Regions from separate parts of the Vreelandella sp. GE22 genome, predicted to be linked through region 2. Evidence: predicted binding sites of a transcription regulator. Region 2 holds the regulator's gene; each other region holds the start of a gene.
The links. The regulator LexA, encoded in region 2, represses DNA repair genes until DNA is damaged. The targets are predictions, from matches to a motif close to TACTGTNTANNTANACAGTA.

Region 1: a site for LexA is predicted at 2,671-2,690, ahead of ACWHRL_RS05295 (LexA family protein). Genes of this name have one in related genera too.
Region 3: a site for LexA is predicted at 1,494-1,513, ahead of ruvA (Holliday junction branch migration protein RuvA). Genes of this name have one in related genera too.

Annotation. Positions count from the first base shown of each region.
Region 1 is NZ_OZ309110.1:1,124,850-1,128,648, reverse strand. Features, by position in the region: gene prmB (50S ribosomal protein L3 N(5)-glutamine methyltransferase) at 1-677, opposite strand, end outside; gene ACWHRL_RS05305 (Smr/MutS family protein) at 874-1,443, shown strand; gene ACWHRL_RS05300 (alpha/beta fold hydrolase) at 1,511-2,398, opposite strand; gene ACWHRL_RS05295 (LexA family protein) at 2,713-3,156, shown strand; gene ACWHRL_RS05290 (Y-family DNA polymerase) at 3,153-3,799, shown strand, end outside.
Region 2 is NZ_OZ309110.1:1,555,980-1,559,778, reverse strand. Features, by position in the region: gene nagZ (beta-N-acetylhexosaminidase) at 1-593, opposite strand, end outside; gene ACWHRL_RS07405 (L,D-transpeptidase family protein) at 659-1,186, opposite strand; gene ACWHRL_RS07400 (TetR/AcrR family transcriptional regulator) at 1,164-1,841, opposite strand; gene lexA (transcriptional repressor LexA) at 2,061-2,735, shown strand; gene purU (formyltetrahydrofolate deformylase) at 2,800-3,654, opposite strand.
Region 3 is NZ_OZ309110.1:1,922,523-1,926,321, forward strand. Features, by position in the region: gene aspS (aspartate--tRNA ligase) at 1-756, shown strand, start outside; gene ruvC (crossover junction endodeoxyribonuclease RuvC) at 911-1,462, shown strand; gene ruvA (Holliday junction branch migration protein RuvA) at 1,604-2,212, shown strand; gene ruvB (Holliday junction branch migration DNA helicase RuvB) at 2,257-3,294, shown strand; gene ybgC (tol-pal system-associated acyl-CoA thioesterase) at 3,309-3,689, shown strand; gene tolQ (protein TolQ) at 3,795-3,799, shown strand, end outside.

The DNA.
Region 1 (3,799 bases), 430 kb from region 2:
GCGTCCACGTAGGGCGGATTGGAGACGATCAAATCGAAACGCTGGCCTTTTAAGCCATCGAACACGTCGGACTCTACGGCGCGCACCCGGCCGCCCACGTCGTGACGGGTAATATTTTGGCGCGCCACCGCCAGCGCGTCCTGGCTGATATCGGCAAGCGTGACGTGGCAGGTGGGCAACGTAAGCGCCGTGGCGATACCGATACAGCCCGAACCGGTGCACAGATCGAGCACGTGCTCGGGGGGCTCTTCATCGAACCAGGCGCCGAAGCCATCCAGGATCAACTCGGCAATGGGCGAACGGGGAATCAACACGCGCTCGTCCACATCAAAAGGAAAACCTGCAAAAAACGCCTCGCCCAGCAGATACGGAAGCGGCGCACGCGTCTCGACGCGCCTGCGCACCAGCTCGACGATACGCTGGCGCTCGACGGGCAAAAGCCGTGCCTCTTGCACGCCGGGGTCGACGTTCCAGGGCAGGTGCAGCGCCCCCAAACATAGCGCAACCGCTTCATCCCAGGGGGCGTCGGTGCCGTGACCGTAGTGAAGACCCGCCACGTAAAACTCGCTGGTCGCCCAGCGCAGATAATCGCGCAGCGTGATCAAGTCGCTGGTTAACGCCGACTCCGGCAGAGTAAGCGTCGAGTGAGAGGTCTCGGCATTGAGGTGCGTGGTCACAAGGGCTCCTGGCTGAGCGCGCGGCGGCGTAAAGCCTTACCGCCGCGGGGGTTTAAAAACGTCGCTTGGTAAACGCCGCTGTGTAAAAATCGTTAAATAATTGTACCTTCGACGCCGCCCGGTTCACAGCGCCGTTAGGGCCGCTATACTGTGCGTTTTCAAGCCACTTTTCACCCCGCTATTTTGTGAGCCTCCCATGTCGCGCCGCCGCCACTCGCCCAATGATGAAGATATCAGCGCCTTTCGCCAGGCGCTTCAGGAGGCGGGCGTGCGGCGCCTCATTAGCAATCAGGCGGACCCGGGCAAACCCAAGCGCGAAAAAGACGCCCAGGCCGCACGGCGCCAGGCGGCGGTCAAAGGTGGCGATCAGACCGCGACCGGGCGCACCTCCGACGGCCGCGTGGAGCCGGTGCGCCCGTCGGAATACCTGGAATTCACCATTCCCGATCTACCCTACCGCACGTTTAGCCAGCTAAAGCGCGGCCAAACCGCCTGGCAGGCGGGACTCGATCTGCACGGCTATACCCTGGAAGAGGCCCGCCTGGAGCTCGAAAGTTTTCTTCGCGACGCCGCTGACCAAAGACTTCACTGCGTACTGGTGGTGCACGGCAAGGCCTGGGGCGCCACGGCGGACTTCCCCGTTCTTAAAAGCCATACCAACGCCTGGCTCAGAGAATGGCCGGGGGTACTGGCATTTTGCTCCGCCGTGGAGGGCGATGGCGGCACCGGCGCGGTGTACGTACTGCTTAGAAAGCGTGGGCCGTAAACGCGGCTGCCAGCCACGGTCTGGCATGCGCCGCTCGAGGGTTTCACACTCCTTTCGAGCCTGCTCATCACTGCCCGTGCTTGCCGGCTTCGCGTTCGCAATATTCACCTATCACACTGGCGACCGTTTCCACGGCCTCGGGCTCCAGGTGTAGGTGGTGGCCCCCCGCCACTATCTGGCGCGTCAAGTGCCCCACCGCCTGGCGAGCCTTCTCCGACCAGCGACGCGCGGCCAGAATGCCTTTGTCTCCCTCGATTAACAGGACCGGGGACTGTATACCGGCCAGAAACGCCAGCACCTGCTCCGGGGTGAAGCGCACCAGTGACGGTTTGAGCAGGCGGATGTCGGTGCGCATTTCGATAGTACCCTCGGCGTTTGCCTGGGTGTTGCGCTCGACCACCGGGTAGATCGTGGCGCGGGTCACCGGGGTGACGCCACCGGCCACCCGGGCGGCCACTGCCGCTTCGATATCGGCGTAGCGCGGCGGCCTGGAAAGCGGGCGTCGGTAAGCCAACAGTCCTTTACGTAGCTGCTCGGTGCTCTCGTGGGCCTCGGTGTTGAGCGCGCCCAGCCCATCGATCAGCAGTAGTTGCTCTACGCGCTCGGGGAGTGCGGCGGCCAACACGCAGCTCACCGCCGCGCCCATGGAGTGGGCCAGCAGCGTGGCGCACTCGAGCCCGAGCTCGTCCAGGGCGTCGAGCACGTCGAAGGTATAATCCCACAGGGCGTAGTCGGCGTTAGCCGGGCCGTGTTCGGAGTGGCCGTGGCCGCGAAAATCGATCGCCACGATGCGGATATCGAGGGCGCGAACCAGAAGCGGCGCCAGCCGTGTAAAGCTTGCGGCGTTGTCCAGCCAGCCGTGCAAGGCAAGCCAAACCGGCGCGTCGGGCCGCCCCCAGGCAAGCCCCGCCAGGCGGCCACCGGCCAGGGAAAGCGGTCTTTCGGCGTCGTTCATGAGCAGTGCCTCGTCGTGTTCATGCGCATTTACCTTGATGACGCTTTATAGCGTAAACGTTACCATGCCAGGCCCAACGCCTGGACCGCTTCAAGCGCCCCTTTTTTAAAAATTCCTGCCTGATGAGTACCGTTATGAAACCTCGCCGTGATACCCGCGTTCGCAATACCGTGTTTTTTATCGCCGTGATCAGCGCCATCGTCGTGGGGCTTTGGCTCGCCCGCTGAGAAAGTGCATACCGTGACCCTTGCATTTTTCTTCTCGAAAACAAATACTGTATATACATACATTATTTTATTCTCGAGGACGTCACGATGCCGTCTCAACCCGCCCACGTTGCGACAGCCTGGCCGTTAACCTTTCAACCGCTGGCGTTTCCCGGCCTGTACGCGCGTGCCGGGTTTAGCGGCTTTCCCTCCCCCGCCCAGGATTACGAGCAGCGCACGCTGGATTTGAACACGCGGCTGATCAAGAACCCGACGCAGACGTTTTACCTGACCGCCACCGGCGACAGCATGGAGGGCTGGGGCATCTTCGATAACGACCTGTTGGTCGTGGACCGCAGCATCCAGCCGCGCCTTGGCCATATTCTGGTGGCCATGTTCGACGACGAAGTGCTGATCAAGCGCTACGCGCTGCATGGCGGCACGCCGCACCTGTGCTCTGCCCACCCGCGCTACCCGCCGCTGCCTCTGGAAAGCAGCGACTGTCAGCTTTGGGGCGTGGTGCGCGCGGTCATCCACGAGTACATGCCATGATCGGCCTGGTCGATGCCAACAACTTCTACGTTAGCTGCGAGCGCGTCTTTCAGCCCGCCCTCGAAGGCCGGCCCGTCGGCGTGATGTCCAATAACGACGGCTGCATCATCGCCCGCTCGGAAGAGATGAAAGCCATGGATATCGCCATGGGCGTGCCCGCTTTCAAGCTCGAGACGCTGCGCCGCCAGGGGCGTATCCACCTAAAATCGTCCAACTACGAGCTTTACGGGGATATGTCGGGAAGGCTTTGCCAGCTCTTGCGCGACGCCTGCCCGGCGGTGGCGCCCTACTCCATCGACGAAATGTTCATCTATCTCGACGGGTTGAGCCCCGCGCAGTGCCAGGCCATGGGTGAGGCGCTGCGTCGGCGCATTCGCCGCCACCTGGGGCTCCCCGTCTGCGTGGGCCTCGCCCCCACCCATACGCTTGCCAAACTGGCCAACCACTACGCCAAAAAGCGCGCCCACTACCAAGGGGTATGCCTGCTGCACGCCGACTCCCAGGAAAGCGCCGCGCTTTTAAAGCAGACCCCGGTAAGCGCGGTGTGGGGCATTGGCCGACGGCTGGCCGAGCGGCTGGCGGTCAACCAGATCCGCACCGCTTGGGAGCTTCGCGAGTGCGACCATCACGATCTACGGCGGCG
Region 2 (3,799 bases):
CGCGCCTTGAGCTCGCTTAGCGGGCGCGGATCGTCGGCAACGCTATGATGGGTGTCGGCTTCGATGCCGCCGTGGCCGGGAAAGTGTTTGCCCACCGCGGCCATACCCGCCTCGTGCAGGCCCTGAATGAAGCGTCCGCCGAGCTCGGCGACGTGCTCGGGGTCCTGGCTGAAGCTTCGATCGCCAATCACGCTGGAGACCCCGCTTTCGACATCGAGCACCGGGGCGAAGCTAATATCGAGCCCACAGGCCGCCATCTCCATGCCCAGCAGCCAGCCGGCATCGATTGCCAGCTGTATCCCGGCATCCGCGTCTTGGGCGTAAATCTCGCCAATGCGCGCCATCGCGGGAAGCCGTGTAACGCCTTTTTTGATGCGCTGAACGCGCCCGCCTTCCTGGTCGATGCCCAGCAGCAGATCGGGCCTTAGCCGGCGAATACTTTGGCAGAGCGCGCTGACCTGCTCGGCACTTTCTACGTTGCGCGCAAACAAAATGACCCCGCCCACGGCGGGGTCGGCCAGCAGGGCTTTTTCGGCTTGCGTGATAGCGGGCCCTTCGAGGTCGAGCATGACCGGGCCTGGCGGTTGCGTCATCGGCTTGCATCCAATAAAACGGCCGCCAATTCTAGTCGATCGGCGGCCTTAAACAAAATCCGGCGTTAAAGCCCCGAGGCGTTGAGCCAGACCGGCGTGCCAGGGGCTGCGAAAGCGAACACTGCGAACAGGTCGTCATTGCGCAGGCGAATGCAGCCGTGGGAGGCGGCGATACCCATGGGTTGGTCCGGCGGCGTGCCGTGCAGATAGATATAGCGGCGCTGGGAGTCGGTCTGGCCTGCGCGGTTAACGCCGCGCTCGAGCCCGCAAAGCCAGAGAATTCGCGTCAGAATCCAGTCGCGGTGCGGATTTTGCGCGCCCAGCGCCGGGGTAAAGACTTCCCCGGTGAAGCGCCGCCCGCGAAACACCGCGTTTTCCGGCAGGCCTTCACCAATGGCGGCGCGCACGTAGTGCCAGCCTTGGGGCGTCTGACCACTGCCCTCGTTTTGCCCTACGCCGTTTTCACCGGTCGAGACAGCGCACTCGTGTACCACCGCTTGACCCTGCCAGCAGCGCAGGCGCTGGGTGGCGAGATCGACCTCGAGCCAAGGGCCATCGGTGGGAGGAAGCTCAGCCAGATTGGGCGTCGGCATACGCAGACTCCTCCAAAGCGGGGGGAAGCGGCGCGTTCATGGCGGAAACCACCACCGGGCGTAGCCGCCGGACAAGATCGCGCACCGAGACCTGCTCGTTGTACTCCTTGGCGGCAATATCGCGCAGCGCATCGAGCCCGGAAAGCGTGAAGATCACCGTGCCCAGCATGAAGTGAAGCCGCCAGAAGCGTTCCGCGTCGGGAAGCTCCGGCGTTGCCCGACGAACGAGCTCGACGAAACGGGTGAACACATCGCCGTACTGCTGCTGTATATAGCGGCGCAGGTGCCCCTGGGCCTGGCTATAGGCCAGACCCAAAAGGCGCATGAAAACCTTGAGGCTATTACGCTCGGCGGGCACCGTCAGCACCGTGGTCGCCATGGCCTCGAGCAGCACTTCGAGGGGAATGTCATCCTCGCCGTAGCGCTCGTGGAGTGCGTCCAGCGCTTCGTGAAAGCGCTGGCTGAAAGGATCGAGATAGCGCGCGAATACGGCCTGGATCAGCGCTTTCTTGGAACCGAAGTGGTAGTTCACGGCGGCCAGATTCACCCGTGCCTTGCTGGTGATATTACGAAGCGAGGTCTCGGCAAAGCCGCGTTCAGCGAACAGCACCTCCGCAGTATCCAGGATACGCGTGACCGTATCAGATTGCGCCATGGCGCCCTCCAGAAAAACGAGTGTTTAAAACATCGCAAAATAGTAGGCCATTAACGCGCCAGTCTCAATCGCAAGAAAAGGTGAACTCCCCTCCTCAATGCCCGAACGGCTTTATAATCCGTGGCTTGAGTCATATACTGGACAGAGGAACATACTGTATACTTAAACACATATATATCGAGTCACCTTTTTAGTTACCCTTTTACGCTGGAGTCAGACATGTCCCGTCCTCTTACAGTACGTCAACAGCACGTTTTTGACTTTATCGTTAAAACCATGAATGAGCTCGGCTACCCGCCTACCCGGGCCGAGATCGCCAAAGCGCTGGGCTTTCGCTCACCCAACGCGGCGGAAGAACACCTTCGCGCCCTCGAGCGCAAAGGCGCGATTCGTATCATTCGCCACACTTCCCGGGGTATTCGCCTACCCAACCAGGAAGGCACCGAAACCAGTGAGCCGGCGCCGGCTGCCAACGAAAACGGCGAAACGCCGGCAAACGGCTTGCCCATCATTGGCGAAGTCGCTGCGGGCAACCCGATTCTGGCCGCCGAGCACATCGACCGCTACTGCCCGCTTCCGGCGGACTACTTCACGCCCAAGGCGGACTACCTGCTGCGCGTGCGCGGGCTTTCGATGAAAGATATCGGCATTCTGGAAGGCGACCTGCTCGCCGTGCACCGCACCGAGCGGGTACGCGACGGGCAGATCGTGGTGGCACGCCTTGAAGACGAAGTCACCGTCAAGCGCTTCAAGCGCGACGGCCATCAGGTAACGCTGCTGGCTGAAAACAGCGACTTCGACCCGATCGAAATCGACCTGCGCACTCAGCAGCTCGATATCGAAGGCGTGGGCGTAGGCGTGATTCGCGGCGGCAGTGGCCAAGCGCTCGGCTAAGCCACTCGCCTGTATGAACGTCGTATAAAAAGCGGGGGGCACTCATCAGTGCCCCCCGCTTTTTTTAGTTAAAGACGACGGTCTTGTTGCCGTCGATCAGCACCCGGTCTTCCAGGTGCCAGCGGATTCCCCTCGCCAGCACCGATTTTTCCACGTCGCGGCCAAAACGCACCAGATCCGTCGGGGTATGGCAGTGGCTAACCCGATGAATGTCCTGCTCGATGATCGGGCCGGCATCCAGCTCCTCGGTCACGTAGTGGCAGGTCGCACCGATCAGCTTAACGCCCCGCGCGTAAGCCTGGTGGTAAGGCTTGGCACCGGCAAACGAGGGCAAAAAGCTGTGATGGATGTTGATGACCTGGCCTGCGTAGCGGCTACAAAGCGCCGGCGGCAGAATCTGCATGTAGCGCGCCAGCACGATGCAGTCCGCTTTGAGCGCCTCGATTTGCGCCTGTACCGCATCGAACGAGGCCTGCTTGTCGCCTGGGTCGACCGCAATGTGAAAGTAGGGAATCTGGTACCACTCACTCAGCGCGCGCATATCCGGGTGATTGGAGATGATCCCCACGATGTTGCAGTCGAGCTCACCCGCCTGCCAGCGGTAAAGCAAGTCGACCAGGCAGTGGGACTCTTTTGAGACCATGATCACCACGTTGCGCCGCTTTTGCGTATCCACCAGCGCCCACTGCATGTCGAAGGCGCTGGCGATCGGCGAGAACGCCTCTTCGAGCGCCTCGGCAGTCATACCGATGGAATCGGCAAGGATCTCGTAACGCATGAAAAACCGACCCGTTTGCAGATCCGAATGCTGGCTTGCCTCGGTGATGGAGCCGCCGTGCTGGGCGATGAAACTGGAGACACGCGCCACAATGCCCACTTGGTCCGGGCAGGAAACCACTAAACGGTAGTAATGCGACATAAATACACTCAATATAAACACGATTTTAAAAATGCCAGGCCTTGTCCGCCATGAAGGGGGTCGTAGCGCTGTGCAAGGGCGCTAGTGTAGCGCAAGCGGGCCTGGCTGGCATCGCCATGATTGTTAGCCGCCCCCGCCTTACCGT
Region 3 (3,799 bases), 370 kb from region 2:
GGTATTTACGGCGCAAAAGGCTTGGCCTGGATCAAGGTCAACGAGCGCGCCAAGGGGCTGGAAGGTCTTCAATCGCCTATCGTCAAGTTCATGGAGAACGTGGTCGAAGAGCTTCTGGACCGGGTAGGGGCCGAGGATGGCGATATCATCTTCTTCGGCGCGGACAAGACCAACATCGTCAACGAGGCGATCGGCGCGCTGCGCGTGAAGCTCGGTGCCGATATGGACCTTTACACCCAATCCTGGGCGCCGCTTTGGGTCGTCGACTTCCCGATGTTCGAAGCCGACGATAACGGTCGTCTGAGCCCGCTTCACCACCCGTTCACGGCGCCGTCCTGCTCGCCGGAAGAGCTCAAGGCCGACCCGGCCAGCGCGCTTTCCCGCGCCTACGACATGGTGCTCAACGGCACCGAGCTCGGCGGCGGCTCGATCCGTATCCACGACCAGACCATGCAGCGCAGCGTGTTCGAGATTCTGGGTATCGGTGAAGAGGAAGCCCAAGAGAAGTTCGGCTTCTTGCTCGACGCGCTCCAGTACGGCGCGCCGCCCCACGGCGGCCTGGCCTTCGGCCTCGATCGTCTGGTGATGCTGATGGCCGACGCGAAAACTATCCGCGAAGTGATCGCCTTCCCGAAAACCCAGAGCGCGGCGTGTCTGATGACCGACGCCCCGGGCGAGGTGAGCCCGGATCAGCTCAAGGACCTCAACATCCGCCTGCGCCAGAAAGCGAAGCCCGAGACCACTACCGGCGAGTAATCCAGCCGACGTCTCAATGCTACGTTAAGGTAGGCTCAAGCACCGGCGCTCGCGTCGGTGTTTTTGTTTCCAGGCACCGTGCTTCAAGGGAAGTAGGTCAGGAAAAGTACGTCTGGAAATAGTACGTTAGAAAAAGTCCGTCAGGAGAAAGTACATGGACGAACGGCCCAAAGGCCCGCCTCGGCGCATCCTGGGGATCGACCCGGGCTCGCGGATTACCGGTTACGGCGTGATCGAACTGGTCAACGCCAAGCCGCACTACGTGGCCAGCGGCTGTATCCGAACCGCTGACGGCGCACTCGAGCAGCGCCTGGCGCAAATATACGCCGGGCTTGCCGAGGTAGTGGGTCTTCACCGGCCAACCGAAGTTTCTGTGGAGCGTGTCTTCATGGCGAAAAACCCGGATTCCGCCCTGAAACTTGGCCAGGCCCGCGGCGCGGCGTTAGTGTGTATGGCCAATCACGGGCTGGAAATCGCCGAGTACGCCGCCCGTCAAATCAAACAGGCGGTGACCGGCCAAGGCGGGGCGGATAAAGCCCAGGTCCAGCATATGGTCACCGCCATTTTGAATCTTTCGGCCACGCCCCAGGCCGACGCCGCGGATGCGCTGGCCATTGCGCTCAGCCACGCCTACGCAGGCCAGGGGCTAACGGCTTTGCCCGCCCGGGGTGCAAGTCGGCGCTCGAGCGGACGTTGGCGCCTTTAACAGCGCACAGAACTTAAGGTCGTCGCGCCACCACTGGTCATCTGTACAGAGTCGTCATATAGTAACCCTGTGTAGAGTAACCGTCTGTTTAGTCACTCGCTTTTTTATGTAACCCCTGTTTGATCGGTAACGAGGTAGCCCATGATTGGTCGTTTAAACGGCGCACTGCTGGAAAAACATCCACCCTGGGTGGTCATCGACGTGCACGGCGTTGGCTACGAGCTGGAAGCCTCGATGACAACCCTTGTGGCGCTTCCCGCCCCAGGCGAGACCGTAACGCTCTATACCCACCTGACCATTCGCGACGACGCGCATCTTCTTTACGGCTTCGCCCGGGCGCAGGAGCGCGCGCTGTTCCGGGCGCTGATCAAGGTCAACGGCGTAGGCCCCAAGCTCGCCCTGGCGATTCTCTCGGGCATGGATGAAGACGCCTTCATGCGCTGCGTGCGCGACGACGACAGCAAGGCGCTCACCAAACTGCCGGGCGTGGGCAAGAAAACCGCCGAGCGGCTGATCATCGAAATGCGCGACCGCTTCCCGGAATGGGAGCAGGGCCAGCACGCACCGCTTGCCCTGGAAGGCGCCAACGGCGAGGCCGCGCCGCGCAACAACCTGGCCGATGCCGAGGCGGCGCTTACAAGCCTTGGCTACAAGCTGACCGAAGCCGCTAAAATGCTGGCCGATATCGACCCCCATCAGCCAACGGAAGCGCTCATAAAAGCAGCACTTACCCGGCGCATGGGAGGCTAAATGACAAATTATCGGCTTTTGAACGCAGGCGCTAACGAGTATTTATGCTAGAACACGACCGGCTCATTGCCGCCGCCCCCGAGCAGGGCGAGGTGCGCATCGACCACGCCATTCGCCCCAAAAAACTCCAGGACTATATTGGCCAGCCCCGGGTACGCGAACAGCTGGAGATTTTTATCGGCGCCGCGCGGCTTCGCGAGGAGAGCCTGGACCACACCCTGGTCTTTGGCCCGCCAGGTCTTGGTAAAACCACGCTGGCCAATATCATAGCCACCGAAATGGGCGTCGGGCTCAAGTCAACCTCGGGCCCGGTGCTCGAGCGCGCCGGCGACTTGGCCGCCATGCTCACCAATCTCGAGCCCGGTGATGTGTTGTTCATCGACGAGATCCACCGGCTTTCGCCGGTCGTCGAGGAAGTTCTTTATCCCGCCATGGAAGATTTCCAGCTCGATATCATGATTGGCGAAGGGCCAGCGGCGCGTTCGATCAAGCTGGATTTGCCGCGCTTCACGCTGGTCGGAGCGACCACGCGCGCCGGGCTTTTGACCTCGCCGCTGCGTGATCGTTTTGGTATCGTGCAGCGCCTCGAGTTTTATAACCTGGAGGAGCTGACCGAGATCGTGACCCGCTCGGCCAAGCTTTTGGACGTCGAAACCGACCGCGAAGGCGCGATAGAGATCGCTCGGCGCTCCCGGGGCACACCGCGTATCGCCAATCGGCTTTTACGCCGCGTGCGCGACTACGCCGACATCAAGGGTAACGGGGTCGTTAATGCCGCGTTGGCCGACGCCGCGCTCAATATGCTAAACGTAGACCATCATGGCCTGGACCATATGGACCGGCGGCTATTGCTGGCGATGATCGACAAGTTCGACGGCGGCCCGGTCGGGGTGGATTCGCTTTCCGCGGCGATCGGCGAAGAGCGCGATACCATCGAGGATGTCATCGAGCCCTACCTGATTCAGCAGGGGCTTATGATGCGCACGCCGCGGGGGCGTGTGGTGACCCGCCAAGCCTGGCGACACTTCGACCGCGTACCCCACGAGCAGAGTATCGACGTGGAAGGGGAGCGCCGCCCGTGAGCCCAACGTTTCGTATGCCGGTGCGTGTCTATATCGAAGACACCGACGCCGGCGGCATCGTCTACTACGTTAACTACTTGAAGTTCATGGAGCGTGCCCGCAGTGAATGGCTAAGAGAATTGGGGCTTGGCCAACAAACGCTGCTGGACGAAGGCACTCAGCTAGTGGTATACCGCTTGGCTTGTCACTATAGCAAACCGGCCAGACTCGACGACGCGCTAAGCGTAGACGCAACGGTCGACAGTATGGGCCGCTGCCGGATGGTCTTCGAGCAACGCGTATGGCGAAACGAGGAACTCTTGTGCCGCGCCACAGTCGAGATAGCCTGCTTGAACGGCGAAACGCTGCGGCCCAAAGCGTGGCCCAGCGAGCTTCGGGCCCAACTCGACGCATAAGCGGGCCAGGCAGCACTACATAACGGGTTTCTGGATCCATTCTACAGACCATAACGGCGCGTTTGCGCTAACAGACTGATGAGGGCGACTGTGAACGATAACACCATGTC